Regions from separate parts of the Duganella sp. S19_KUP01_CR8 genome, predicted to be linked through region 1. Evidence: riboswitches for the same ligand, from Rfam matches in the RefSeq annotation. Region 1 holds a riboswitch; each other region holds the start of a gene.
The links. Region 1 has a riboswitch for cobalamin ahead of V6M89_RS19285 (TonB-dependent receptor). Riboswitches for the same ligand answer to the same signal wherever they lie in the genome.
Positions count from the first base shown of each region.

Region 2: it holds a riboswitch for cobalamin, as region 1 does, so the genes downstream of both, V6M89_RS29610 (TonB-dependent receptor domain-containing protein) here and V6M89_RS19285 (TonB-dependent receptor) in region 1, are expected to answer to the same signal.
Region 3: it holds a riboswitch for cobalamin, as region 1 does, so the genes downstream of both, V6M89_RS14090 (MotA/TolQ/ExbB proton channel family protein) here and V6M89_RS19285 (TonB-dependent receptor) in region 1, are expected to answer to the same signal.

Region 1 is NZ_JAQQPR010000019.1:11,501-21,259, forward strand. Features, by position in the region: gene V6M89_RS19260 (ester cyclase) at 1-292, opposite strand, end outside; gene V6M89_RS19265 (SDR family oxidoreductase) at 406-1,152, opposite strand; gene V6M89_RS19270 (hypothetical protein) at 1,203-1,535, opposite strand; gene V6M89_RS19275 (thiol:disulfide interchange protein DsbA/DsbL) at 1,545-2,210, opposite strand; gene V6M89_RS19280 (cobalamin-binding protein) at 2,294-3,196, opposite strand; gene V6M89_RS19285 (TonB-dependent receptor) at 3,196-5,172, opposite strand; cobalamin riboswitch at 5,239-5,412, opposite strand; gene V6M89_RS19290 (DODA-type extradiol aromatic ring-opening family dioxygenase) at 5,523-6,320, shown strand; gene ylqF (ribosome biogenesis GTPase YlqF) at 6,402-7,352, opposite strand; gene V6M89_RS19300 (OPT family oligopeptide transporter) at 7,486-9,471, shown strand; gene V6M89_RS19305 (alpha/beta hydrolase family protein) at 9,527-9,759, shown strand, end outside.
Region 2 is NZ_JAQQPR010000053.1:303-10,061, reverse strand. Features, by position in the region: gene cbiB (adenosylcobinamide-phosphate synthase CbiB) at 1-831, opposite strand, end outside; gene cobU (bifunctional adenosylcobinamide kinase/adenosylcobinamide-phosphate guanylyltransferase) at 825-1,382, opposite strand; gene V6M89_RS29630 (cobyrinate a,c-diamide synthase) at 1,379-2,683, opposite strand; gene cobO (cob(I)yrinic acid a,c-diamide adenosyltransferase) at 2,683-3,321, opposite strand; gene V6M89_RS29620 (ABC transporter ATP-binding protein) at 3,318-4,091, opposite strand; gene V6M89_RS29615 (FecCD family ABC transporter permease) at 4,091-5,113, opposite strand; gene V6M89_RS29610 (TonB-dependent receptor domain-containing protein) at 5,191-7,041, opposite strand; cobalamin riboswitch at 7,144-7,376, opposite strand; gene V6M89_RS29605 (histidine phosphatase family protein) at 7,410-7,961, opposite strand; gene V6M89_RS29600 (adenosylcobinamide-GDP ribazoletransferase) at 7,966-8,748, opposite strand; gene cobT (nicotinate-nucleotide--dimethylbenzimidazole phosphoribosyltransferase) at 8,754-9,759, opposite strand, start outside.
Region 3 is NZ_JAQQPR010000012.1:115,649-125,407, forward strand. Features, by position in the region: gene V6M89_RS14075 (TonB-dependent receptor) at 1-761, opposite strand, end outside; gene V6M89_RS14080 (cobaltochelatase subunit CobN) at 758-4,828, opposite strand; gene V6M89_RS14085 (DUF2149 domain-containing protein) at 4,815-5,150, opposite strand; gene V6M89_RS14090 (MotA/TolQ/ExbB proton channel family protein) at 5,152-5,748, opposite strand; cobalamin riboswitch at 5,927-6,147, opposite strand; gene cueR (Cu(I)-responsive transcriptional regulator) at 6,235-6,621, opposite strand; gene V6M89_RS14100 (heavy metal translocating P-type ATPase) at 6,618-8,912, opposite strand; gene V6M89_RS14105 (FecR family protein) at 8,999-9,759, opposite strand, start outside.

The DNA.
Region 1 (9,759 bases):
GCAGGTGCACGGCGACGCGGTCGCCGTCGACGACCATGTCGGTGATTTCCGCCTTCAGGTCGGGGACGGCGGTGCGAAAGCCTTTCGACGCTTGCAGCGGACCGTTGACGCCCTGCTCGCGGCCCGCCGGCAAGGTGCGATCCATGAAGTCGGGCGACAGGGCCTGTCTGGCCAGCGCCGGGTCGCCGGTGTTCCAGAAGGCGGCGTAGCGGCGGGCCGCTTGAACGGTGAGATCGTCGGCGTTGGCGGCGCCGGCCAGCAGCAAGCCGGCGAGCAGGAAGCAGCGTTTCATGGGCGAGTCCTTACGTTGTTTGAATGCCCGGATTGTGCGCCACCTGCCTCTCCGCGAGAAGTGGGCTGGCCATTGAAACACTTGCTTGCGGCGTTTGAAAATCGCCGCGCCGGCTAGCGCGCGCCGGCGGCGTCGATGATGGCGCCGCTGACGTAGGACGATTGTGGGCTGAGCAGCCACAAAATCGTCTCGGCGATTTCCTCCGGCTGGCCGCCGCGCAGCATCGGCACGTTGGACTCCAGCCGCGCCACGCGGCCAGGGTCGCCGCCGCTGGCGTGGATACCGGTATAAATCATGCCCGGCCGGACGCAGTTCACGCGGATGCCTTCGGCCGCCACTTCCTTCGACAAGCCCAGCGTCATCACATCGATCGCGCCCTTGGACGAGGCGTAGTCGATGTAGACGTTCGGCGCCCCATGCCGGGCCGCGCCGGACGACAGGTTGACGATGCCGCCACCCTGCCCGCCATCGGCGGTCGACATGCGCTTGACCGCCTCTTTGCAACACAGGAAGTAGCTGATCACATTGGTGGTGAACACCCGCTGCAGGCGCTCCACCGACATCTCCGTCAGGCGGCACTGCTGCTCCAATATACCGACGTTGTTGACCAGCGCCGTCAGCGGCCCCAGTTCCTCGTCGATGGTCTCGAACAGGCGCTGCACGTCGGCCTCCACGCTGACGTCGGCCTGCACCGCGATCGCCTCGCCGCCCTCGGCCACGATCTGCGCGCGCAGCTGCGCGGCCGCCTGCGCGTCGCGCAGGTAGTTGATGCACACCGCATAACCGCGGCGGCTCGCCATCAGCGCGGTCGCCGCGCCTATGCCCCGGCTGCTGCCGGTGACCAGTATCACTTGTTTCATCGTATGCCTTATCACAGAAAAAAGCCCGCTGCTGCGGGCTGGTGTCATGCTTATTTTTCCGGGCTGACGTGGGTCAGCGCGTAGCTCACGTGCTCCCACCAGTGTTCGCGCGAGTGCACGGTGCGCAGGCACTTCTTGTCGAGTTCTCCCTTGAAGACGGGATCGGCGCACTGCTTGGTCATCAGCGCGTTGCGCTGGTTCTCGGCGTTGCTCAGCGCGATCAGCAGCCAGACGATGAAGCCCAGCGCCAGCACCGCCAGACTCCAGGCGACATGGTTGATGTAGGCCCATTCGAACAGGGTTTCGATGACCGGCGAGGATTCCTTGTAGATCTTCATGACCTCACCTTCGGCCGCCTTGCGTTCTTCGCTGATTTCTTTCATTTTCTTTCCTTACTTCTTGGCGGCGCGTTCCTGGGCCGACTTGGCAACCAGGCTATCCATCACCGCAAACATGGCCGCGTGCGCCGCCGGAGCGGACGTCAGACCGTGGCCGGCGATGGCTGGCGAGGTCGTATAGTGACCATCGATCACCAGGGCCGGTGCGCTGTCGAGTTTATACTGGTTTGCCAGTTGCACGCCACGTTTCATCTTCGTTTGGACCGCGAACGAATTGAAAAATTCCAGATATTTGGTCTTGTCGACGCCATTCTTGACGACGAAGTCCAGGATGGACTGATCGGTATTCAGACGGTTATGCTCGACGTGAACGGCATGGAAGAACTTCTCGTGCAGGCCGTTGCCCAGCGCGTTCATCGATTCCAGCGTGAAGAAGGCCTTGGCTTGCGCATCCTCGCCCAGGTGCATGCGGCGGAACACGATCTTGTCGCCCTGCTTCTTGACCCAGTCCGCCAGCGGCGCTTCGAGCGCGTTGCAATGCGGGCAGTGGTACATGAACACTTCCAGCACTTCGACCTTCTTGCCGGTATCCGGACGGCTGGTCGTGTCCAGCGTGGTGAAATCCACACCGTTCTTGAAATCGGCGGCATGGGCGCCGGCGGCGACGGCCATGAAGGCGACGGTGGCAATCAGGGGGCGCAGCAAGTTCAGGAAACGCATAACAGTCCTTCAACAAGGTGAGTGGCAAACGCCGCGAGATTACCACCTTTTCCACGATGTGCAAATGACGGCGGCGTCAAGCCTCAGGGGCGGCGCCGGCGCGCGGTCTCCAGCCGTTCGCACAGCACGGCGATGCCGTCGGCGATGCGCGGCGTGGCGCGCACCAGTTGTTCGCCGTCGATCATGAACAGGTTGCCGCGCTGGACCGCCAGCATGCCCTTGTACGGCTTCCAGATATTGATGCCGGATTCGGCGTCGTGTTTGTCGCCGCCGAAGACGGCTTCGGGGTTTTCCTGCAATACCGCCTCGGTGCTGACGGTGGGCGCCGGCATCTTCAGCGCGGCGAACACGTTCTGGCCGCCGCAGACGCGGATCGCGTCGCTGACGATGTGCTCACCGCTGAGGGTGAAGATCGGTTTTTCCCAGATTTGGTAGAACACCCGCACCGTCGGCCGTTGCGCATAGGTGGCCGACAGCTTGGCGATCCGCTGGCGATAGTCCGCCGCCGCCTTTTGCGCGGCGGCCTCGGTGCCCATCAACTGGCCCAGGCGAGTCAGGCTGGTGGCCACCTCCTCCAGCTTTTTCGGATCGCTGTAGAAGACCGGGATGCCCAGGCTTTTCAGCTGCTCCAGCTGGTTCGCGGTGTTCCCGCTCTTCCAGACCACCAGCAGGTCCGGGCGCAGCGCCAGCACGTGCTCCATGTCGATGGTGGCGTTGCTGCCGACCTGCGGGATGCGCTTGGCCGCTTCCGGATAGTCGCTGTAGTTCATCACGCCGACCACGCGCTCGCCGCCGCCGGCCGCGAACAGCAGCTCGGTGACGTGCGGCGCCATCGAGATGATGCGCTGCGCCGGCTTGGCGACGCTGACGCTGTTGCCGGCGTCGTCCTGCACGGTGACGGCGGCCTGCGCGCAGGCCGCCGTGCACGCCAGCGCCAGCGACAGCGACAGCGAGGCTGGGCGAGCGGTCGTGGTCATGGCGCGCATCAGAACTCGTAGCGGGCCGAGAGTTTCAGCTGGCGGCCGTCGGCGGTGTAGATGCCGCCCTGGATGCCCTTGTCGCAGCTAAAGGCTTGCGAGAAGTAGCGCTTGTCGCTCAGGTTCAGTCCCGACACGGCGAACTCCCACTGGCCCAACTTGCGGGCGTAGCGCGCGTCCAGCGTGGTGTAGGAAGGGATCTGCGCCGGGCACTTGTTGTCGAAGTCGCCGCCGTTGCGCTGGCTGTCGACCCACTGCGCGCCGACATCGGCGGTGTGGCCGCTGGCCGGGGTCCAGCTCAGGCGCGCGGTCAGCGTGTTCTTCGGCACCAGCACCATCTCCTTGCCGTTGTTGACGCCTTCGGTGAACTTGGCGTCCACGTGCTGGTAGTGCGCGGTCAGGTTCCAGGCGGCGTTGATGCGCTGCTCGGCGTCGATCTCGAAGCCTTCGCGGCGGGTCGGCGCCAGGTTGGTGTTGGCGTAGATCGTCGGATCGAAGAAGATCTCGTTGCTCAGGTTGTGGCGGAACACGCGGCCGGTGATCTTCTGCGCGGCGGTGCCATAGCTGACGCCCAGTTCCAGATCGTGCGACTGCTGCGACAACAGTGGCTTGTTGTAGTTCGGCGTCAGCGAGTTCTCATCGGAGTTGGCGACACGATAGCTCTGGCCTGCCTTGCCATACACGGTCAGGTGAGTGACCGGCATGTAGCTCGCTTGCAGCTCCCATGCGTTCAGGCCTTGCGTCACTTTGTAGGCCTTGCTGCCAAAGCCGTTCAGCGGATCGCTGAAGTCCTTGTTGAAGATCTCGCGGCGCGCGCCGGCCGATACGCGGCCTTCATGGGCGGCGTCGAAACGCAGTTCGTCGCGGACGTACAGGGCTTTCGAATGCTGCGTCGCATCGGCCGCGGAGTACCGCGCACTGGTGGTGGCGGTGCGGTTCCAGACGGTCCAGTCGAAGCCGGCCACCAGCTCGTTCAGCAGGCCGCCGATCTCGCCCAGGCGGCGCACGCGCGGCGAGAACTGGGTTTGCTTGCTGTCGTAGGTGGCGATCGACGGCGGGCCGCCGAAGTTGTAAGCCGATTCCACCGTCTTCTTGCGGTACGACAGGTCGGCCGCCAGTTCGTAGGCGCCGATGCGGCGCTGGCCGAAGGCGGTGAAGCGGTCGCTATCGAGCTTGGCGTAATCGTCGGGGGTGCTGGCCTTGCGTGGATTGGCGTTGTACGCCTCCTCGCTCAACGAACCCGGGAGGCGCATGTCCTGGCGCGCGCCTTCGTAGCGGAAGCCTGCGCGGCCGGCGTTGTCGAACCACTGGGCGCCGCCGCTGAAGTGGGTGTGTTTGAACTCATTGTTGTCGCGGTAGTTGTCGGTGCGCTGGGTGTCCAGCGTGGCGTCGGCGGCGAAGCCGTCCCAGGCCTGGAAGCCGGACACGCGCGCTTCGCCGGCGCGGAACTGGCCGCCCTCGACGAACACGCTGCCGCGGCGGCTGTTCTTGACCGGGCGCTTGGTGACGATGTTGATCACGCCGCCGGTGGCGCCGTCGCCGTATAACACGCTGGCGCCGCCGCGCGTGATTTCGATGTGGTCCACGGTGTCGATCGGGATGGTCGACAGGATGGCGTTGCTCAGTTCATTTTCCGACAGGCGCACGCCATCCAGCACGATCACCATATTCTGGCTGCTGTTGGAGCCGAAGCCGCGCAGGTCCAGGCTGAAGTCCGGGCTGCCGTCCAGGCTTTGGCGGCCGTACACGCCGCCCACTTTGCGGATCGCGGTGTTGACGTCGTTGGCGCCGGAGCGCTGGATGTCTTCAGCGCTGATGACGATGGCCCCGATCGGCGTCAGCGCCGCGTTGGCGTCGAAACGCGAGCCGGTGATGACGATCGGCGCGAGCGCCTCGGATATCTGGGCGGCGGCGGGAACGGCGGCGGCAAAGCACAGGGAGACGGCGGCGGCCAGCAGGCGCGGTTGGAAGGCGGAGGATTGCATGTCAGGTCATTTTCAAAAGAGACATCCGCCCGCGTCCCCGCAGGCTGGAAGTGTACGGAAGCCACGCGGGCTTCCCCCAGTCTGGCCGATATCCGGGCTGGCAAGGCTGCAGCAGCCTTGCGTTACCGTTGCGGGGGCAGCACACCTTGGCCGTCGCGCTGTCTGCGCGGGCGGCCTTGTGTTTCCCGTTTAACTGCGCATGTGAGCACATGGGCAAGCACCAGAACCCCGGCATTATACGCGCGTGCCCCGGATCATTAACTTTTTAGATAGGACCTATCTACATTTCGTGCATTGATCGCAACGGCTACGGTCCTTATAGTGAGGTCATACTCAAACCGGAGCTTTCCATGACTGCATTGCCAACCTATTTCCTGTCCCACGGCGGCGGCCCGTGGCCGTTCATGATGGACCAGGTGGGCCATCTGTACGGCCAGCTGGACGCCTCGCTGCGCGACATTCCGCGCCAGCTCGGCGTGACGCCGAAGGCGGTGCTGGTGATTACCGCGCATTGGGAGGAGCGTGATTTCATGCTGTCGTCGTCGGCCAAACCGCCGATGATCTACGACTACGGCGGCTTCCCGCCACACACCTACGAGGTGCGGTACAGCGCGCCGGGTTCGCCGGAGCTGGCGGCGCAGGTCCAGCAGTTGCTCGATGCGGGCGGCTTCCCGGCGCAATTGGATGCGCAGCGCGGCTTCGACCACGGCACCTTCAGCGCCATGTACCCGATCTATCCGAATGCGGACGTGCCCATCGTGCAGCTGTCGCTCAAGCGCGGCCTCGATCCGTTGACGCATCTGGAAGTGGGCCGTTTGCTGGCGCCCTTGCGTGAGCAGGGGGTGCTGATCGTCGGCAGTGGGCTGAGTTACCACAACCTGCGCGCCTTCAACGCGCAGGGCGCGGCGGCCTCGCACGCCTTCGACGGCTGGCTGCGCGCGACCATGGCGCTGCCGCCGCAGGAACGCGCGGCGCAGCTATTGGAATGGGAACAGGCGCCGGCCGCGCGCATGGCGCATCCGCGCGAGGAGCATTTGCTGCCGTTGATGGTGGCCTTGGGCGCGGCGGAGAACGACGCGGCGGCCGTGCCCTACCACGAGGATGCGTTCATGGGATCGCTGGCCGTGACCAGCTTCCGTTTCGGCTAGTCGGGCTGCCACCCCGCAATGCGGACGCGGGGTCGGACCCCGTAGGGGGTCCGACCCCTGCTCGGCTCTGCGGGTTGGGTACTAGGTGCCGCGCTTGCCGTTGGCGTAGTCGGCGGCCTTGGCGGCGGCGATGGCGGCTTTCTCGGCGTTCTTGACGGCCATCTCGGCGTCGTGCACTTCCAGCCGGCCCTTGCGGCTGGCCGGCGTCTCCAGCGAGATGCGGCCCAGGATGCCGCTGCGGTAGTCGCCCAGGAAGGTATGCGAGGCCTTCTCGAAATCGAGGTCGCCACCCTTCTGGCGGAAGCCGCGCTTGGCCGCCACGCCCTCCACCACCGCGATGCCGTCGAAGCTCTCGATATCCTTGAAGCCGTAGCGCGCCACCAGCAGCTGCGGGTAGGTCTTCAGCATCTCGTCGGCCAGGAACACCGCCACTTCCTCCTCGATCAGCGCGTTCGAGCCGATCGCGTGGCTGGCGGCCAGCATCAAGCCGTCGCTCGGCAGCGCGATCTTCGGCCACAGCATGCCCGGCGTGTCGACCAGGATGGTGTTCTTGTCCAGGTAAAGCTTCTGCTGCTGCTTGGTCACCGCCGGCTCGTCGCCGACCTTGGCCACTTTGCGCTTGAGCAGCGCGTTCATCAGGGTCGACTTGCCGACGTTGGGGATCCCCATGATCATGATGCGCAGCGGCTTGGTCGGCACGCCGCGGTGCGGCGCCAGCTGCTTGGCCAGTTCCGGCACGCGGGTGACGTCGGCCGGCTTCTTGGTGGTCATCGCGAACGCGGTCACGCCTTCCTGCGCGTTGTAGTAGGCCACCCAGGCCGCCGTGGCGGCCGGATCGGCCAGGTCGATCTTGTTGAGGATCTTCAGGCACGGACGCTGGCGGAACTTGCGCAGCTCCTCCACCATCGGATTGGTGCTGGCCTCGGGCAGGCGGGCGTCGACCACCTCGATCACCAGATCGGTGTTCTCCATCTGCTCGGCCGCCTTTTTCTTGGCGGCGTTCATGTGCCCTGGGTACCATTGTATCGACATGCTCTGACCTTCAAAATCGTTCTGACAATCCGCTATTTTACCTGCTGGCTCGACTAGACTTCGGATATCATGAGGCGCCTTTCCCTTTTTCTGACCATATAAACAATATTCTTTCTCCATCGGAGTGCTGAAGATGAGCATAGCTGCACCGTCCAACCCCAAGGAAATCACCGTTCGCGGCATCATCCTGGGCGTACTGATCACGCTGGTCTTCACGGCGGCTCAGGTCTACCTCGGGCTGAAAGTGGGCCTGACTTTCGCCACCTCGATCCCGGCGGCGGTCATCTCGATGGCGCTGCTGAGCGCCTTCAAGGATGCCACCATCCAGGAAAACAACATCGTCCAGACCATCGCCTCGGCCGCCGGCACGCTGGCCTCGGTGATCTTCGTGCTGCCTGGCCTGCTGATGATAGGCTGGTGGGCCAAGGTGCCGTTCTGGCCGACCTTCGGCGCCTGCGCCATCGGCGGCGTGCTGGGCGTGATGTACACCATGCCGCTGCGCCGCGCGCTGGTGTCGCAGTCCGACCTGCCGTATCCCGAAGGCGTGGCCGCCGCTGAAGTGCTGAAGGTCGGCATGGCCTCGCGCGCCGGCGCCGCCGAAGGCAAGGCCGGTTTGTGGGCCGTGATCTGGGGCAGCGTCGCTTCCGCCGCATTCGCCGCATTCGCCGCCGTCAAGCTGATGGCCGGCGAAGTGGCGATCTATTTCCGCACCGGCTCAGGCGCCACCGGCATCGGCGCATCGAGCTCGCTGGCCCTGATCGGCGCCGGCCACCTGATGGGCATCACGGTCGGCATCGCGATGCTGGCCGGCCTGGTCATCGCCTGGGGCATCATGGTGCCTTTGATGACCTCCCTGAGCCCGGCCGCCGCCGGCGTCGATGCCAGCGCCCACGCGCTGGGCATCTGGTCCAAGGAAGTACGCATGATGGGCGCCGGCGTGATCGGCATGGCGGCGATCATCACCTTGGCCGGCCTGGCCAAGCCTATCTTCGGCGGCCTGAAGTCGGCGATGGAATCGGCCCGCAAGGCCAAGCTCAATGGCGGCGTGCTCGATCGCACCGAGCAGGATCTGCCGATCTTCGTGGTCGGCCTGGTCACGCTGCTGTCGATGGTGCCGGCCGGCTGGCTGCTGGCCAGCTTCCTGCAAGGCGGTCCGCTGGCGTCGCTGGCCTTCCCGCTGGTGGCGGTCGGCATCGGCTACATCCTGATCGCCGGCATGTTCGCCGCCGCCGTCTGCGGCTACATGGCGGGCCTGATCGGCTCCTCGAATTCGCCGGTGTCCGGCATCGCCATCCTGACCATCCTCGGCGCCGCGCTGAGCGTGGGCATGGTCGGCCGCAGCATCATGGGTCCTGAAGTGGCCCAGGCGCTGATTGCCTATGCGCTGTTCGTCACCACCGTGGTGCTGGCCGTGGCCGTGATCGGCAACGACAACCTGCAGGACTTGAAGACCGGCCAGCTGGTCGACGCGACCCCGTGGAAGCAGCAGGTCGGCCTGCTGATCGGCGTGGTCGCCGGTTCGTGCGTGGTGCCGCCGGTGCTGGAGCTGCTGAACCATGCGAACGGCTTTGTCGGCGCGCCCAACCTCAATTCGATCTCGGACCAGCCGCTGGCCGCGCCGCAGGCGCTGCTGATCTCGACCCTGGCCAAGGGCGTCATCGGCGGCCAACTGCGCTGGGACCTGCTGGGCTACGGCGCGCTAGTCGGCCTGGCGCTGGTGGCGATCAACTTCGCCTTGAAGAAGTCCAGCAACGGCAAGTATTCGCTGCCGCCGCTGGGCGTGGGCCTGGCGATCTACCTGCCGAGCGCCGTGATCACGCCGGTGTGCATCGGCGCCGTGGCCGGCTACCTGTTCGACCGCGCGATGGAGCACAAGGTCGGCGGCGACACCGCCAAGCGCCTGGGCGTGCTGGTGATGTCCGGCTTCATCGTCGGCGAGAGCCTGTTCAACGTCGCGCTGGCCGGCCTGATCGTCGTCTCCGGCAAGGGCGAGCCGCTGGCCATCGCCAACTCGCTGAGCGAAGCGCAGGCCATGATTGTCGCGCTGATCCTCGGCGTGGCGATGGTGTGGGGACTGTACCGCTGGTCGGCCAAGAGCGGCCGCAACGTCGCCGCCTGATAGACAAAGAAACAAGCAGCCTCTATGATGCCTAAATGCAATCATAGAGGCTCGTATGTTCCACACTCCGCTGTCCCGTTTTATCCCACTGCTGCTGACCGCCCTGCTGCCCTGCGCCGCAGCCGCCCCGGCGCCTGAAGCCTCCGCCTTCTTCCAGACCCCGCAAGTCAACCACGTGACGCTCTCGCCCAAGGGCGGCCATGTCGCCAAGGTGATGGCGCTGCCGGGCGGCACCGCCGGCCTGGTGGTGCACGACACCGCCGATCTATCCAAGTTCAAGGTGGTCAT
Region 2 (9,759 bases), on a different contig from region 1:
CGGACGTTGTTCCACTTCGCCGTCATAGATGGCGGCGCCGCCCAGCTGCACGCCGAGCGCGCCGGCGCCGCTGGACATCACCGGTCCGGCGTTCGGGCTGCTCCATGCCGGGGCTTGTGTGCGCCAGCATTGCCAGGCGCGCAGCTTGCCCTGGAGGCCGGGCGCCAGCAGCACGTAGGAGAGGGCGGTCAGGCGTGCCGGGATGTAGTTCAGTGCGTCGTCGATGCGGGCGGCGGTGCAGCCGAACTGCAGTAGCCGCGCGGTGCGGTAGCCCCACATCGCATCGAGCGTGTTCGCCATGCGGAACAGCACCGCGCCGGGGCCGCCGGCGACGATGAACCAGAACAGCGTGCCGAAGACGGCGTCGTTGCCGTTTTCAAGCAGGGATTCGGCGCTGGCCTTGGTCAGTTCGATTTCGCTGGCGCTGGTGGTATCGCGGCTGACGATGCGGGCGGTCAGCAGGCGGGCATTGGGCAGATCGCTCTGCGCCAGCGCGTCGGCGATGGGCAGGTTGTGGTCGCGCAGGCTGCGCAGGCCGAGACAAAAATAAAGCATGACGGCGTGCGCAATCCAGGGCAGCGCGCCGTTGGCGCCGAGCAGCCAGACCAGCAGCGCGGCGAGGGCGGTCAGCGGCAGAACGGCCAGCGCCCAGGCCAGCGCGCCGCGCCAGAAGCGCAGGCCACCGCGATTGAGGCGGCGCTCCAGCGCCATCGCCAGGTTGCCGAAGCCGACCAGCGGGTGCCAGCGGCGCGCTTCGCCCAGCATCAGGTCGAGCAGCACGCCCGCCACCATCAGCAGGGCGATAACGCCAAAGCTCAAGCCTGTCAGCACGGCGTCCCTTTTAACACCAGCGGCAGGCCGGCGGCGACGAACACCGCGCGGTCGCACAACGCGGCCATGGCCTGGTTCAGCCGTCCCTGTTCGTCCATGAAGCAGCGCGAGATGGCGCCGAACGGCATGATGCCCATGCCGACTTCGTTCGATACCAGCACCACGTCGCTGGTGCACTTGGTCAGCGCGCTGGCAAGCATGTCCTGCTGCTCGTGGAACAGCGCGGGCAACGTGATCTCGCCGACTTCAGGGTAGCTTTCGCCGCTGCTGAACAGCAGGTTGCTGAGCCATAGGGTCAGGCAGTCGACCAGGATCAAACGGTCCGGCGAGGACCAGCGCAGCAGCTGGTTACCCAGTGCCAGCGGCTCTTCGACGGTGATCCATTCGCTGGGACGGCCGGCGCGGTGATGCGCGATGCGCGTCGCCATCTCGGTATCGCCAGCGGTGGCGGTGGCAATGTAGACGATTTCCTTGCCCGACTCGATGGCCAGGCGATCTGCATAGCCGCTTTTGCCAGAGCGTGCGCCCCCCAGAACCAGTGTACGTGTCATGCTTCGCTCCTAGAAAACAGGGCGGCAACCGCCGCCGGATTGGATGGAAAATAAGCGTGAAAATATGAAGCTGTCAACGAACCGACGCGATACCAGGCTTCCCCCTGGATGGCCGACGGATGCTTGATAGTGTACGCCGCTGGCGCCACGGCTGTCTCCAGCTTTGAGTAGTGGAAGGTATGGCCGCGCAGGACGCCTTGCTCCGTCGGCAGACCTTGCGATCCGAGGCCCGCCAGGCGCGCCTGCATTGCCACCGCACCAGGTAGCAAGCCGGCCATCGGCCATACCGCGCCCGCCTGGTCGGCCAAGGTGTCGGCCAACGCCATCATGCCGCCACATTCGGCGACGATGGGCGTGCCGGAGGCATGGACCGCGCGAATCGACGCCTGCCACACGTGGGCCTGCGAAAGTGCTGCGGCGTGCAGTTCTGGATAGCCGCCGGGCAGATATACCGCGTCCGCTTCAGCCGATATGGCTTCGTCGGCCAGCGGCGAGAAGAATTTCAGCGTGGCGCCCAATTGGCGCAGCGTATCCAGGTTGGCCGGATAGATAAACATGAAGGCCGGATCGCGGGCGATGGCGATGGTGCGGCCAGCCAGCAGCGGCGCTTGCGGCTCTGCGGCTGGTGGAATCTCGATGCGCACGGGGCGCAGGCGCTCCCAGGCCGCTTCGTCGAACACCAGCTGGTCCGCCAGGTTGTCGAGCAGTTGGTCGATATCGAGGACTTCGCCCGGCAACACCAGGCCGAGGTGGCGCTCGGGCAGCGACCTGGCTTGGCGCGGCAAGGTCGCAAACAGGGGAATGTCGCGCAGCGACGCCGCCACCATCTTGGCGTGGCCTTCGCTGGCGACGCGGTTGGCGATCACTCCCGCCATCTCCACCGGGCCATAGTCGCGCAGGCCGTGGACCAGTGCACCGGCGGTTTGCGCCATGGCGCCGGCGTCGATCACCGCCATCACCGGCACGCCGAATTCACGCGACAGGTCGGCCGACGACGGCGTGCCGTCATACAGGCCCATGACGCCTTCGATCAGGATGACGTCCGCTTCGGTTGCAGCTTGCGCCAGCTGGCTGCGGCACAGTTCATGGCCGACCATCCACAGGTCCAGCGAGCGCACCGGCGCGCCGCTGGCGCGTTCCAGCAGCATAGGATCGATGAAATCCGGGCCGCACTTGAACACGCGCACGCGCTTGCCCTGGCGTGTCAGCTTGCGCGCCAGCGCGGCGGTGACCGTGGTCTTGCCTTGGCCGGAGGCGACGGCGGCCACCAGCAGGGCTTTGACTTCGACGTGCGTCGTCATTACCACTCGGTTCCGAGTTGCGCGCCGATGCCGGCCTTGAAGGCGTGCTTGACGACTTCCATTTCGGTGACGGTATCGGCGATGGCGATCAGCTCCGGCGGCGCGCCGCGACCGGTGATGACGACATGCTGCATCGCCGGACGCGCCAGCAAATCGTTGATGACGGTTTCCACGTCCAGGTAGCGGTACTTCAGGGCGATATTCAGTTCGTCGAATACCACCAGGCCGATGTCGGGATCGGCCAGGAAGCGTTTCGCCTGTTCCCAGGCCTGCTGCGCCTTGGCGATATCGCGTTCGCGGTTCTGGGTTTCCCAGGTATAGCCTTCGCCCATCGAGTGGAAGCTGATCTCTTCCGGGAAACGGCGCAGGAACAGCTCTTCGCCGGTCTGCATCGCGCCTTTGATGAACTGCACCACGCCGACCTTCATGCCGTGGCCCATGGCGCGTATCGCCATGCCGAAGCCGCTGGAGCTCTTGCCCTTGCCGTTTCCGGTGTTGACGATGATGATGCCGATCTGCTTGTCGGCGGCGGCGATCTTGGCGTCGATGATGGCCTTCTTGCGTTCCATGCGCACGCGGTGACGTTCGTTCAGCGCCGCGGTTTGTTCGTCGATGTCGCCGGTATTCTGTTGGGTCATGCAAAGTCCTCTTTGGGGATGAAGATGCTGCGTTTGCCGTGCTGGATGATGTCGATCGGGTGGCCCAGGTAATCGCCCAGGATCTCGGCCCGCATCACTTCCGCCGTGGTGCCGGCCAGCCAGCGGCCGTCGCCCATCAGCAGCAGCGCGTGGGTGGAGACGCTGTGCGCCAGCGTCAGGTCGTGTCCTATCATGACTGCGGTCTTGCCCTGCTCGCGGCACAGGCGGGCCAGCAGGCCCATGACGCTGACCTGGTGCGCCAGGTCCAGCGCATTGGCCGGTTCGTCGAGCAGCAGCAGCGGCGTGTCCTGCGCCAGCAAGGCGGAGATGGCCACGCGCTGGCGTTCGCCGCCGGACAAAGTGCGCACGTCGCGCTCGGCCAGGTCGGCCACTTCCATCGCTTCCAGCGATTTCAGGGCGATGGCGTGGTCGTCGCTGCCTTCCCAATAGCGGTTGCCGTGATAGGGATGGCGCGCCGACAGCACGGTTTCGATCACGCTGTAGGCGAAAGCGTCGCTGCGGCTCTGCGCCAGGAAGGCGCGCTGGCGCGCCAGTTCGGCCAGCGGCCAGTCGGGCAGCTCGCGCTGCTGGATGGCGACGTAGCCGCCGTCCGGGTTGCGCAGGCCCGCCAGGGTTTTCAGCAGGGTGCTCTTGCCGGCGCCGTTGCGGCCGATGACGCTCCAGCATTCGCCGTCGCCTACCTGCCAGTTCAGATCCGTAATCAGCTGGCGCTGGCCGATTTTCAGGGAGAGGTTGTGGGTGCTGATCATCATTTGCGCAAACGGTGCAGCTGGTACAGGAAGACCGGCGCGCCGATCAGTGCCGTCAACACGCCCACCGGCAGCTGTTGCGGCGCGATGATGGTGCGGGCCAGCGTGTCCGCCAGCAGCAGGAAAGTGCCGCCGGCCAGCGCCGCCGCCGGGATCAGCGCGCGGTGGTCCGCGCCAACGGCGAAGCGGCAGGCATGCGGCACGATCAGGCCGACGAAGCCGACGCTGCCCGCGCTGGTGACGGCGCTGGCGGTCAGCAGGCCGGATGTGAAGAACAGGCCTTTGCGCAACGCGCCGACGCGGATGCCCAGCGTGGCGGCGGCTTCGGCGTGCAGCGCCATCACATTTATGGAACGGGCGCTGCGCAGGGCGAATACCAGGCCGCCGGCCAACACGATCCAGGGCAGCGCGCGCATCGGCGCACCGGCCAGGTCGCCGATCATCCAGAACACCATGCTGCGCAAACGGCTTTCAGGCGCGATGGAGAGCATCAACGTCACCATCGCCATGCAGGCGGAGGACAGGATGACGCCGGTCAGCAGCAACAGGGCAGTGCCGCCTTCGGCCGCCGCGCCGCCGCGCAGGTCGCGCCGGGCCAGCAGGTACAGCATCATCGAGACGGCGACCGCGCCGCCGAAGGCCGAAGCGTCGACCATCCAGATGGCGCAGCCGAACAACAGTGCGGCCAGGGCGCCGACGGAAGCGCCGGCTGAAATGCCGAGTACATACGGGTCGGCCAGCGGGTTGCGCAACAGCGCTTGCATCATCACGCCCGCCAGCGACAGGGCGGCGCCGGTGACGAAGGCGGTCAGCGCGCGGCTCAGGCGCAGGTCGAGCAGGGTGGAAGCCAGTGTCTGGCTTTGGCCATGCAGCAGTTCATTGAGTGCTGCGGGAATATCGGAGAGGGGAATCGAGACCGAGCCGGTCATGCCCGAGAAGACCAGGCTGGCAAACGCGAACAGCACCAACCCTATCAGGGTGACGGCGGCACGTTGTCGCAGATTGCGGGAGAAAGAATGCATGCACTGCTTTCAAAAAAGAGAGACTGCCGGGCGCGCGGCGGATGCGCCCCACGCCCGGCAGGTTACACCATTACTGCTTACTTGTAGCCGTAGCGGATGCCGGCAAACAGCTTGGACATCGGCGTGGCGTAATTGCGCGCCAGGTCGTACTGCTTGTCGCCGATATTATTCCAGCGGACCAGCGCCGACCAGTCGCGGTTGAAGTGGTAGGTCGCGTACAGATTGACCAGGCCATAGCCGCCCAGGCGGTTGCTGTTGGCGGCGTCTTCGTAGCGGTCGCCGGACAATTCCAGTTCCACGCCGGCCTTTAATGCGCCAGCGCTGTAGTCGGCCATCAGGTTGCCGTGCTTTTTGGCGCGGCGCTGCAAGCGTTTATTGCTGGTTTCGTCCTTTGGATCTTGCAGGTCGACGGTGGCGGCCAGGTTGAAGCGGCCCAACTGCTGGCTTGCGCCCATGGTCAGGCCTTCAAGCAGCGCGTGGTTGACGTTGTAGGCGCAGCCGCTCTTCGCACCGGAGAACGGACATGGCGTGGTGTTCACCAGCAGGTCGGTCAGGCGATTGCGGTAATAGCTGGCGTTCAGCGCGGTGTTGCCGCTGTCGTAGCGCAGGCCAATTTCGGCGTTCTTGCCCAGTTCCGGTTTGTTGGCGGGATTGCCGTAGGACGGATAGTACAGTTCATTGTAGGTCGGCGCGCGGAAGCTGGTGCCATAGCTGGCGGTGGCGCGCAGCGCCTGCGTGAAGTTGTAGCCATAGCCCAGCGAGCCGGTGTTCTTCGAGCCGTAGAGCGATTTGTCCCGGCGCACGCTGGCGTTGAACAGGTTGTCGCCGCGCCGGGCGTTGTACGAAGCCGCGAGGGAGTTGGTGGTGCGCTGCGGATTGTTCAATTTGAAGCCGTTGGTCTCGACTTCTTCCTTGCGGTGGTCGTACAGCAGTTGCAGCACGTCGGCGCCGATCTGGACGTCATTCTGCCAGGTGAAGGTGCTTTGCTTGGTGTTGATCTGCGAGTAGCCCGATGCCAGGGCGCTGGTGTAGGTGGCACCTTCGTCCTTGGTCTGCGAATACTGGACCAGGCTTTCCCAGCCTGGCAGGATCTGGTTCTTGCTGTAGATGGCGGCGTTTTCAAGCTTTGCCTTCGAGCGTGTATCGTAGGACGAGGAACCGCTGTCATACTGGGACTTGAGTTTGCTCTGCAGGAGTAGCGTACCGATTTCGTGGCCTTCCGCCAGACGCAGGCTGATTTGACCTGCCGCATTTTCGCGGTCATAGCCATCCTTGTCGGCGTTGTAGGAGAGGCTGCCAGGACGGGTGGACGAGAAGCCATCCGATTTTTCCTTGCCGGCGCTGATCGCATAGCTGATGCTGTGTTCACCGCCGGTGGCGCCGGAGACGGATACATCGCCTTCGCGGGTGTTGTCGGTGCCGTAGCCGGCGAAGGCGGTGAACGCCGGCGCGCCCTGGCCCTTCTTGGTGAAGATCTGGATCACGCCGCCGATGGCGTCGGCGCCGTACAGGGAGCTCAGTGGGCCGTAGACGATCTCGATATGGTCGATGGCGGTCAGCGGAATGGCGCTCCAGTTGGCGGCGCCGGTGGTCGACGAGCCGATACGCACGCCGTCGACCAGCACGAGGTTCTGGTTGCTGTTGGCGCCGCGGATAAACACGGTGGCATTGGTGCCGGAGCCGCCGTTGCGGGCGATCTCGATGCCGCGCTGGCGTTGCAGCAGGTCGACGATGGAGCCGGCGCCGGATTCGGCGATCTGTTCGGCGCTGATGGTGATGCTATCGCTGATCACGTCGGCCAGGGCCTGCGGACTGCGGGTGGCGGTGACCAGCACGGTGCCCGCGATTGGTTCTGCGTGCGCGCAGGAGGCGGCCATTGCCAGCGCCAGCGACGTCAGGGCCGCGGGACGGGAAATACGAAGGGTCATGATGTAATTTTTCTGTTAATAGCAACCGGCCGACGTCCCCGTGGGCCAGATTGAACAAAAGCGGAGAATTGAGAGACGCGTGTTCGCGCACATCCCGATCGCTCGCTTCCACCTGATTTGGCCGGTATCCGGGCTGGCAAGTTAGACCACCTCACCTTCCCATGCAGAGCACAGTGGTTTGTCAGAGGAGGTTTGTCGCGCATCAGCTGCGACACTTGCTTACCGTTGCGGGGGCAGCACACGTGGGCCTTGGTCGATTGAACCAGGAGCTTCGTGTTTCCCGTTTAACTGCGCATCTGGACAGACGCGCGAGCACCAAAACCCGGTCATTATACGGGTTTGTGCGGCGGCGGTCATGGGGCGGCGGTTTAGTTTTGCAGTACCAGCGTGGCGCCGTAGGCGATTTGATGCGGATGGAGGGCGGCTTGCAGCGCCATCTCGGCGGGCGCCAGGCCTGCGTGGCGGGCCGACAGCAGGCGCATCGCGCCGGCGTGGCAGATCACGATGGCGTCGCGCTGCTGGCGCTGGAGGTCGGCGTAAAAGGCGGCGATGCGGTCGGCCATTTGCAGCACGCTTTCGCCGCCGCCGGGGTGGTAGTTGACCAGGTCCGCGGCCCAGGCGTCGATGCCGGCGCGCGGGATATCGTCCCAAGGGCGCAGTTCCCAGTCGCCAAAATCGATCTCCACGATGCGTGCATCCAGCAGCGGTGCGGGGGATAGCAGCGGCGCCGCCAGTTGTGCCGCCAATATGGCGCAGCGCTGCAGCGGGCTGCTATATAGGGGGAGGCCTTGGGGGAGTGTGGCCGACAAGGTGGCCATCGTTTGCGCCAACTGGTCGGGCGCCACGGCGAGATCGCTGCGGCCGTAGCAGACGCCGGGGGCGATCAGCGGTTGCGGATGGCGGACCAGTATGAGCCGCATGGCGTTACCAGGGCAGGGCGCCGTGGCGCATGCTGGCCAGTACGCACAGGTAGAACGCCACTTCGCTCAGCTGCTGCACCGCGCCGAGGCAGTCGCCGGTATAGCCGGCGATGCGGCGGACGAATTTGCGGGCCAGCCAGACGGTGGCAATGGCGGCGGCGATGACGCCCGTAGCCAGCGCGGTCCACGTCAGCCATCCGCAGGCGATCATCGCCAGCGCTGGAATGGCGGCGCTGGCGATGGCCAATGCGAATTCGGCGCCGCTCATCTTTTGCGCCAGCGGTTTGGCCTTGCCTTCGGCGCGGGCGTAGTCGAGGCGCCAGATCAGCGAGGTGGCCATTAGCCGCGACAGCGGATGGGCGACGAACAGCGCTGCAATCGCCTCCATCGGTGGCAGCATGGACAGCGTCACGACCTTGGTGGCGAGCAGGCAGGTTATGCCGATGGCGCCGTATGCGCCGATGCGCGAGTCCTTCATGATTTCCAGTACGCGCTCGGGCGTCATGCCGCCGCCGAAGCCGTCGCACATGTCGGCAAAGCCGTCTTCATGGAAGGCGCCGGTGGCGTAGATGCCGGCGGCGGTAGACAGCAGCACGGCGACCGGAGCGGGGAGGAGCCATGCGGTCAACGCATACACGCCGGCCGTGATGGCGGCGACCACCACGCCGACCAGCGGAAAGTACCGTGACGCCTGGTTCAGCCACGCAGGATCGAAACCCACCCAGGTGGGAATCGGCAGGCGGGTGAAGAACTGGAGCGCGGTGAAGAACAGGCGTAGTTGGTGCACGGCGCTTACTCGGACTTTTCGCTGACGTGGGCCGATTCGAACGTGGCCATCTGGTTCAGGAAATTGACCGACGCATGCAGCAGCGGCAGCGCCAGCGCGCAGCCGGTGCCTTCGCCCAGGCGCAGGCCCAAATTCAGCAGCGGCTTCGCGCCCAGCGCATCAAGCATCTGCTGGTGGCCGGTTTCGTCGGAGCAGTGCGCGAAGACGCAGTAGTCCAGGATGGCCGGCTGCACGCGGGCCGCTACCAGCAGTGCGCTGGTGACGATGAAGCCGTCGATCAGCAGCACCTTGCGCAGCTCGGCCGCTTTCAACATGGCGCCGGCCATCATGGCGATTTCCAGCCCGCCGAAGGTGGCCAGTACGTCCAGCGGTTCGACTGCGGCAGCATGTTTGGCTACTGCCGTTTCAATCACGTGCTGCTTGCGCAGGATGCCTTCCGCCGACAGGCCGGTGCCGGCGCCCACGCATTGCGCGACCGGGATGCCGGTTAGTTTGTGCATCAACGCGGCGGCGGCGGTGGTGTTCCCGATGCCCATCTCGCCGAAGCCAACCACGTTGCCATCCAGTTCTGCGACCAAGGCCATGCCTGCGGTCAGCGCGGCCTCGCAAGTGGCGCGGCTCATCGCCGGTTCCTGCGCGAAGTTCCGGGTGCCGGGTGCCAGTTTGCGGTCGATCAGGCCGTCGCGCGGCCCGAAGTGGTGATTGACGCCGGCGTCGATCACGCGCAGTTCGCAGTTGGTCTGCGTCGCGAAGACGTTGATGGCGGCACCGCGCGTGAGGAAGTTCTCGACCATTTGCCAGGTCACGTCCTGCGGGTAGGCGGAGATGCCTTCCGCGACGATGCCGTGATCGGCAGCGAACACCAGGATGGCCGGCTGCGTGATTGCGAGTGCGTGTGTGTTCTGTATAAGGCCGATTTGTTTGGCCAGCGATTCCAGTACGCCCAGGCTACCCAGCGGTTTGGTTTTGTTGTTGATGGCCGTATCCAGCAGGGCCGCCAGCGTCTCGTTA
Region 3 (9,759 bases), on a different contig from region 1:
CGCAGCGGGATCTGGTTGCTGGCATACCAGCCGCCCTTGTAGAACATGCCGGTGACGCTGAACTGGTTGTCGCTGCCTCCCTGGCTGTAGCGCAGCACGCCCAGGCTTTTGTGGAAGGCTTCCGGGCTGACCCACGGCCCGTTGTTGTGGCCCAGCTCCGCGCCGTAGACCAGGTTGCCCTCGCCCAGCGGCGTCGAACCGGTCAGGTTGGCGCGGTAGTACTGGTGCCCGCCGGCCGTGACGCTGGCGGTGTTTTCCTTCAGCTTGTTCGCCAGCCCCAGGTGCGCCGCGCCGGCCGAAGCGAAGTCGCCTTCGTCCGCGTAGTACGGCCCCTTTTTGTAGTTGATGCGGTCCACCAGTTCCGGCATCAGGAAATTCAGGTCGGTGTAACCCTGGCCGTGCGCGTGGGTGCGCATATTGACCGGCATGCCGTCGATGAAGGTGGCGAAGTCGGTGCCGTGATCGAGGTTGAAGCCGCGCAGGAAGTACTGGTTGGCCTTGCCGTCGCCGCTGTGCTGCGTGACGATCACGCCAGGTACGAACTCCAGCAACTCGCCGGGCCGTAGCGCCGGACGGTTGGCGATCAGCGCCGCAGTCACCGAGCCCTGGCTGGCGGCGCTGGACGTGCCGACGCCGTTGTCGTAGTGGCCGCGCACTTCCACCGCAGCCATGGCGGTGGGCGCGGCCCCGGTGGCCTCCTCGTCGGCATGCGATGCAAGCGGAAAAACGGCCGCCAGCGCGACGATGGATTTTACGATCATAGGTACTCCTTCAGCTTACTCAATTTATTGCGACGGCCGATGTAGCCGACTCCGATCAGCGCGGCGGCCAGCGCCAGCAGCGCCAGCGTGCCGACGGTCTTCTGCACCGGCGTCAGGTTGGCCAGCGTTTGCATTTCAAAGCCATTGACCTTGGCGTCGGCAGCATCGGCCTTGGCCTTCGGCGCCGGCTCGGCGGGTTTGTTCTTCGCGCGTGCAGGCACGGGCGGCGGCAGCTCCTGTGCCTTGGCCTGCAATGCCTGCAAGTCCGCCACCGCGTTCTGCATGGCGGCATCGGTCTGCTGCTGCGTGGCCGACGGTGCGGAAGGCTGCGCGGACGGCGCCGCGCCACCGGCCCGGCCGGCGGCCGCCGCACCGCGCGCTACCGCCGCGTTGGTGCCGACGTTGGGCACGAACTGCCCACTGAACTGCGGCGCGATCTTCATCGTCGCCTTGCTGCACGAATCGGCGCTGCACGACACGCCGGCATCCTTGATCGCCTGCGCATTCTGTTGCGTCAGTTTTTCGCGCACCGCGTCGCTCGGCTTCCAGTAGCCACGTTCGATCGCGCTCAGCATGCGGTCGGTGATGGCCTGGAAGGCGCGCAGGTTGCCGCTGCTGGCGAAGCGCTCGCGCACCTTCAGGCCGTGGCGGTCTTCCACATAGGTGTCGTACATGCGCTGCCATTTGCCGCCGTCCACCACTTCCGGCACGGTGACCTGCCAGGCCCACAGATAGTCGACCACGCGGTTGATGTAGCGCGCGCCGGAATAGCCTTCCTTCAGCATGCTGTCGGCCCAGCGCGGGTTCAGGTAGCGCGCCTGCATCTCCTGGCCCATGTACTGCTCCAGCGTCTTGTGGCCCGGCTTGCGCGGGTTGGACAGGTCGCTGACCATCACCTCCGGCGTCTTGCCGTCCACGCTGCGGATCGCCATCGCGGTGCCGCCCAGGTACTGGAAGAAGTCGTCGTTATCCAAGGTCGCGAACAGATTGCTGGAGCGGCTGTGCAGCGCGATCTTGCTGCCGCTGATGGCCTGTTTGAACAACTCGCGGCGCTGGCCGGGATCGGCCTTGTCGTCGCCCCAGTAGCCGGCGCCGAACGGATGGCTCATGCGGTTGATGAAGACGTCCGCCACTTCCTTCTCGTTCTGCCAGGCGTTGGTCAGCGGGATCAGCTTCTCGATCTGCGTGCCGTAGGCGCCGCTCGGCAGGCCGAAGATCCGCACGGAGGCCATGCGCTGCGCCTCTTCGGCGGAGATGCCGCTGGCCTGCAAGGCGGCCACGGTCTTGCGGCTGTGCGCCTGCATCACGTTGCCGTCTTCGCCGGGGCCGTTATCGTCCTGCTTCTGCGCCAGTTGCGCGGCCTGGTCCATCAATGTCAGCAGGTTGCCGAACAGGTCGCGGAACAGGCCGGACGAGATCAGCGTCACGTCCACGCGCGGACGCCCCAGCTGCTTGCGCGTCAGCGCCTCCACGCCGGTCACGCGACCACGCTCGTCCCACGTCGGACGCACACCCATCAGCGCCATCGCCTGCGCTTCCATGATGCCTTCGTGGCGCGAGGTTTCGACGCCCCACAGGTTCATGCTCAACTTGTCGGGCCAGGCGCCGTGGCGCTTGCGGTAATCCTCCGCCAGTTGCTGCGCCAGTTTGTAACCGGCTTCGTAGGTGGTCTTGCTTGGAATGCGCGACGGATCGAGGCCGAAGAAATTGCGGCCAGTCGGCAGCGCATCCGGATTGCGTACCAGGTCGGCGCTGGCGCCGGTCGGGATGTAGCGGCCGGACAGCGCCTGCATCAAGCGCTCCAGTTCCAGCCCTGCGCTGCGCTCGATATCGTTTTCCAGCTGGGCGATACGCTTGGTTTTCTGCTCCGCCGTCGACGTGGTGTCGAGGCTGACCACGGCGCGCGCGGTGGCGTTGCGCAGCTCCGGCTTCGGCGCCACGCCGAAGGTATGCAGGCCGAACGGCGTCAGCTTGCTGCCGGTGTCGTCCAGGTATTCCTCCAGCCCTTCCATGTCGGCTTCGGTTTTGAGCTCGGTCTTCTTCATGTCCTTCAACACGCCGCTCTTGGCCGCCAGGCGGTTGATCGCGGTCAGGTGGCTGCGCGCCAGCAGCGGGCTTTTTTGCTCGGCCACGCGGTAGTCGTTCAGCAGCGCGCCCAGTTCGCGCAGGTCGGGATTCAGGCCGGCCACGTCGAACGGTGGCGTCATATGGTCGATGATGACGGCCATGCCGCGGCGCTTGGCCTGTATGCCCTCGCCCACGTCGTCCATCACATACGGGTAGATATTGGGCATGGCGCCGATCAGCGCCTCGGTCGGATCGCTCTCGGACAAGCCAGCCTCTTTACCGGTCAGCCATTCCTGCGTGCCGTGGGTGCCGATGTGCATGACGGCGTTGGCCTGGAAGCCCTTTTGCAGCCACAGGTAGAACGCGATGTATTCGTGCGACGGCGGCATGCTGACTTCATTGTGCAGCTTCTCCAGGTTCTGCTCCCACGCGCGACCTGGCTGCGGCGCCATCAGCACATTGCCGAAGCGGCGCGCCGGATAGACGAAGAACGGCTCGCCCTTGGCGTTGCGCCACAGGACAGGCGCGTTCTCCGGCTTGCCCCAGGATTTTTCTATCGACGTCCGCAGCGGCTGCGCCAGCGTGGCGAACCATTTCTGGTAGTCGGCCAGCGGCACCAGCAGCGCCTGGCCGCTTTCGGCCAGATGCTTCAGGCCCGCCATGTAGTCGCCCTTGGACTTGCCTGGGTAGTTACCCCACTGCTGGATTTCGCCTTGCAGCTCTTCCTGCGACGGCGGCAGCGCGGCGCCGGTCTGGTAGCCTTCCTGCTTCAGGCGCTGGACGATCTGCCACAGGCTCTCCGGCAGCACGTTCAGGTAGGCCGCGCCGATGGTCTCGGAACCATGCGGATAGTTAAAGTACAGCATGGCGATGCGTTTGTCGCCGTTGGCCTTCTGGCGCAAGGCCAGCCAGCTGGCGACGCGCTCGTTGAGGCGTTCGATGCGCTCGGGGATCGGCGTCTCCTCCACGTAGGCCAGGCCGGTCTGCGCATCGCTGATGCGTTCGCGGCTGGCGACCACGGTCGGCTGGATCAGGCCCGCCACCTCGGCGCCGGCCAACTGCCAGGTGCGTTCGATGATATCGAGGCCGATCTTCGATTCCTGCCACTGCGCCAGCGATTGCTGGCTCAAGGTGATGGCGTTGATCGCCGGGACGCCGATCTTGTCCAGCAGCGCGCCGGTGTTGGCGGTGCCGCCCACCTTCATGCCCAGCGCGACGATCAGCTCGACGCGGCTCTTGCCGTTTTCGTCCAGCAGGAAGCGCAGCGGCACGTCGTACGGATAGCCGAACACCGGCAGCACGTTGTAGCCGCTCGCTTCCAGCCGCGCGACGATAGCCGCCAGCGGCAGCGTTTGTCCCGCCACCAGGCTGGCGCGGTAGAACGGCACGGCGATCCACGGCGCGCCGGCCTTGTAGTTGGCGTAGCCTTGCAGGTACTGCTCGTAGCTGCTCGATGTGCGGTTGGCCGCCACGTCGTACAGGCCCACTTCCGGCATCGCATGCACCGGCGCGACGGCTAGCCTGGAACCAAAGTGGTTGCGCAGGATGTAGCGCAGCAGGTTGCCCATGTTCTCCACGCCGCCTTCGCTGTGGTAGGACTGTATGGTTTTATCGTCGCGCACACCCTGCTCGCGCAGGCTGTCGTCGATGGCGCCACCGACCGCGAACACCGGACGGCGCGCCTTCTGCAAGGCCTGCAGTTCGGCGACCAGCGCCACCATGGCCTGGCGGCCCTTGGTATTGACGATCGCCACATCGGCGCCGGTCAGGGCCGCGCGGTCGGCCGGCGTCATGCCGTTGGCGGGGATGATGCGCACGGCGACGTTCAGCTCCTTCAACTCGGCCTGCAGGCCGCGCACCGCCAGCACGGCGGGACGCGATTCGATATCGCCCAACATCAGCGCCAGCGTGCGCGGCGCCTGCGCCGAGTGCACATAGCCGCCGATGCACAGGGACGCCAGCAACAGCAGCAGCGCCCATAATTTTTTATTCCGGTACATACACGACCTTCCCGTCCGGCAGTTGATACGCGGTGCCCAGGCGTTTGCCGGAGCCCGACAGCGGCTTGTCGCTGACTTTGCTCACCTTGATTTCGGCGCCCTTCTTGGTCAGCACCTCGACATGACCGTCGGCGCTTTTCTTGGCGATGGTGACTTCGGAGTTCGGATCCAGCAGGTCCATCATGTTCCAGGCCGAGAACAGCGCCAGCATCATGGCGACGATGAAGACGATGCTGGCGTCGAACAGGTTGGCGACGCCCGCCAGCGGGTCTTCGTTATGCTCGCCGATGCGGCTGTAGCGGTGGCGGTTCATATAGCGCATCTCAGGCTCCCGCGCGCACCAGGTGCGGCTTGTGGTCTTGCGCCGCGAGGTGGGATTCGGCGGCGTAGGCGATCTCGGTCAGGTCGCTGCGCAGCCAGTGCTCGCGCACCAGGCTCAATACATAGGCGCTGACGCTGCACGCCAGGCCGACCACGGTGGCGGTGAAGGCGGTGGTCATCGACTCGGCCATCTTCGGCAAATTGCCCTGCGCGAGGCCGGCCAGCGAGATCCCCATCGGAATCAGGGTGCCCATCAGCCCCAGCGCCGGGCCGACGCGCACCACGAAGCGCACCCCGTCCAGGCGGCGCACGCCGTTGACGTCGGCGCGCTGCACCAGCCGCTCAAGGCGGGCGTCCAGTCCCGGCTCGCCTTCCTGCGCGGTCAGCACGGCGGCCATCTCCTGCCTGGCGGTGGCGACCAGCACGCGCACGCCGCGGCGGCGCTCCAGCCATTCGGCGCCGAAGGTGCCGAAGCACACCAGCATATGCAGCACCAACGCTGCGATCCCCAGCAGCACGGGCAGATACAGGATGGTGGAAATGGAGTACAGCAGTGTCTCGATGGAGTGCACGGCCGCGTCGGTGGGCAGGTTAAACATGGGCTGGTCCTGTAGGCAGAGAGGGGAAATCGGGGCGCAGGCGTACGCGAACGGCGCGTGCGCGAGGCACGGCCGCCAGTCGGCAAGGCCGTGGCGCGCAAAATCGATGCATAGATGTAGATCGAAACAGATGCAAGCCGCTCACTTCCCCGTGAGCGGATTGAACAGAAATGCCTGGGCACTTCCACCTGTCCTGGCCGGTATCCGGGCTGGCAAGCGACACCGCCTGACCTTCCCATGCGACTGCACAGTGGTTTGAAGAGGCGGATTTGTCGTCAACGACGACGCTTGTTTACCGTTGCGGGGGCAGCACATGTTGGCTGGCGTGGCCAGCTTCATGTTTCCCGTTTAACTGCGCGTCTGGACAGACGCGCGGGCACCAAAACCGGGCGATTATACTTAAAATCCGGGGTCAGGTCCCCCATTTATTCATCAGCTCGGTTGTTCAACCGAGCTGATGAATAAATGGGGGACCTGACCCCGGGTTTAACTGGCCAGAGTTTGGAGAATCGGGCAGTCGGGGCGATGATCGCCGTGGCAGCAGCCGGCCAGCGTTTGCAGGGTGTCGCGCATTTCGGTCAGCTCGGCGATGCGCTGGTTCAGCTCCGCCACGTGGCCCATGGCGATGGTCTTGACGTCGGCGCTGGCGCGCTCCTTGTTCTGCCACAGCGACAACAGGTCGCGGATCTGGTCCAGCGAAAAACCCAGCGAGCGTCCGCGCTTGACGAAGCGCAGCGCGTGCAGGTCGTTGTCGCCGTAGATGCGGTAGCCGGCGTCGCTGCGTTTGCCGGGCGGGATCAGGGCGATGCTTTCGTAGTAGCGGATCATCTTGGCCGAGACGCCGCTGGCGGCCGCCGCTTGTCCGATGTTCATGCTGTTCCTTTCAGGTGGTCCGGCTTCCAGCGGCGCAGCAGCAAGGCGTTGCTGATCACGCTGACGGAGCTGAGCGCCATCGCGGCGCCGGCAACCATGGGGTTGAGCAGGCCGAAGGCGGCCAGCGGTATGCCGACCAGGTTGTAGATGAAGGCCCAGAACAGGTTCTGGCGTATTTTGCTGTAGCTGCGGCGCGAGATCGAAATGGCGGCGGCCACCAGCGCCGGATCGCCGCGCATCAACGTGATGCCGGCGGCGTGCATGGCGACGTCGGTGCCGCTGGACATGGCGATGCCGACATCGGCGGCGGCCAGCGCGGGGGCGTCGTTGATGCCGTCGCCGACCATGGCGATGCAGGCGCCGCCGGTCTTCAGGCCGGCGACGGTGGCGGCTTTGTCGGCGGGGAGCATGTTGGCGATGATGCGGCCGATGCCCAGTTCCTTGCCGACGGCGTCGGCGCTGCCCTGGTTGTCGCCGGTGAGCAGGATGGTCTGGATGTGCATCGCATGCAGCGCTTGCAGCGCGGCGCGGGCTTGCGGTTTGATGCGGTCGCCGAAGGCCAGCAGGCCCAGTAGCTGCGCGGGCTGCGGCGCGCTTGAAGCGGCCAGCCAGGATATCGTCAGGCCTTGCCGCTCCAGTTCCGTGGCGCGGGCGCCCAGCGCATCCAGCGCCACGCCCTCCTCCCGCATCAGCCGCGTGCTGCCCAGGATCAGGCGCGCGCCGTCGACGATGGCCGCCACGCCGCGGCCGGGCAAGGCGGTGACGCCGGTGGCGCTTGGCGCGACGGAGGCTACGCCGCTGCCGGTGGCAGCATGCGCAGTGGCGTTGGCGACGCTAGCCGTGCTGGCACGCGCGGCGGCGGCTTCGGTGACTGCGCGGGCCAATGCATGTTCGCTGCCGCGCTGGATGGCGGCGGCCAGTTGCAGCAGCCGTCCTTCGTCGATGCCGGCCGACGCCAGCGGTTCCAGTGTCATCAGCGACGGCTTGCCCTCAGTTAGCGTGCCGGTCTTGTCGAAGGCCACGGTGGTGATGCGGTGCGCCAGCTCCAGCGCTTCCGCATCCTTGATCAGTATTCCGTAGCGCGCCGCCACGCCGGTGCCGGCCATGATCGCGGCCGGCGTCGCCAGCCCCAGCGCGCAAGGGCAGGCGATCACCATCACCGCCACCGCATTGATGATGGCCCGCTCGGCATCGCCGCTCGCCAGCCACCAGCCGGCGAAGGTCGCCACCGCCAGCACCAGCACCACCGGCACGAACACCGCGCTGACGCGGTCCACCAGATGCTGCACCGGCGCCTTGGCCGCCTGCGCGTCCTCCACCAGGCGGATGATGCGCGCCAGCGTGCTTTCTGCGCCCACCGCCGTCACCCGCACCAGCAACAAGCCTTCGCCGTTGATGGCGCCACCCGTCACATGGTCGCCGGCGTGGCGCGCCACGGGCAGGCTTTCGCCGGTGATGAGCGCCTCGTCGACATGGCTGGCGCCCTCCACCACTACGCCGTCCGCCGCCACCCGCTCGCCGGGCCGCACCACCACCAGCTCCCCCGGACGCACGTCGGCGATCGGCACTTCGATATCCTGCGCGCCGCGCCGCACCCGCGCCGACTCCGGCCGCAGCACCTGCAAGGCGCGGATGGCGGACGTGGTCTGGCGTTTGGCGCGCGCCTCCAGCCATTTGCCCAGCAAGATCAAGGTGATCACCACGGCCGACGCTTCAAAATACAGATGCGGCATGGCGGACGTCGACGCCAGCAGCTGATAGACGCTCAGGCCATACGCGGCGCTGGTGCCCAGCGCCACCAGCAGGTCCATATTGCCGCTGCGGGCGCGCAGCGCCAGCCAGCCGGCGCGATAGAAGCGGGCGCCGAGCCAGAACTGCACCGGCGTCGCCAGCAGCCATTGCACGCGGCCGTCCAGCATCCAGTGCAGGCCGGCCAGTTCCAGCAGCATCGGCAACAGCAGGGGCAGCGACAGCACGGCCGCCAGCAGCACCGCGCGGCCGCCGCCCGGCCCCGCCAGCGCATGATGGGCAGGCGCAGAGGCAGGCGGGGCAGCGGACGGCGGCAGCTCGGGCGTGGCCTGGTAGCCGGCCTTGTCGACCGCCTGCACCAGCGCCGCCACATCGAGCGGCCGCGCCGATTCCACCCGCGCCGTTTCGGTCGCCAGGTTGACGCTGACCTTGTCCACGCCCGGCACGGCCGCCAGCACGCGCTCGACGCGACCCACGCAGGACGCGCAGGTCATGCCTTCGATTTTGATCGACAGTGTTACGGGAATAGCGGAAGTGGACATGACCAACCCAATGGACGACTCAATGACAGTAGCATCAAGTATCCCACGATGGGAAGGTCAAGTCCTTTTCGTCGGTGCGGCCAGGCTTAGCGCACTTCGCAATCGATGGTGTTCGACTTGTTGGGGCCGGTGCTGGCCGCCGGGCCGGTGCTCTGGCTGAACGCCGGCGGCGGCGTGAACGGAATGCCCGGATTGGCCGGCAGGATCACCGGCGGCGTCCTGAAGCTCGGCGTGTAGCCGAACTGGCCGGCGCTGAAATTGGCCGTGCCGGACGGGTTGGTCACATGGATCAAGCCGTCGAGCACCTGCACGTACAGGCCCGGCGCGCGCGCAGCGGTCGGCGACGGCAGCGTCAACTGCGCCAGCATCAGCGGTTGCACCGGCGCGGCCAGCTGGTCCAGCGCGGCGGTGCTGGCCAGGTTGTAGGCCAGGCGCGAGGCCACCGCCTCCTCGCTCGGCTCGACGATGTCGGCGATGAAGGTGGTGCCGCGGATGCCGATGGTGGCGCTCGGCGTCTTCATGGCGAACTTTTCCTTGTTGCGCTTGCCCAGCAGGCCGGTGACCGAGCGCAGGCCGCCCTTGACCAGGCTGAACGAGGCGCTGTCGGCGTCGGGCTTGCCGGCGTCGTAGCTGAAGTCCTCGACCTTGAAGGTGGTGCCCGGCTTGAGCGTGATCTCGCTGTTGTCGATGAATTTCACCATGGCGTAGGTGTTTTTCTCGGTCACCAGCGTGTCGCCGCTTTCGACTTCGGAGCGCATCGACAGGATGCGCACCACGCCGCCGGCCTTCTTGGCCAGCAGCGGCCCGCTCAGCTGCACGATGGTGCCCGCCACTTGCGCGGCCCAGC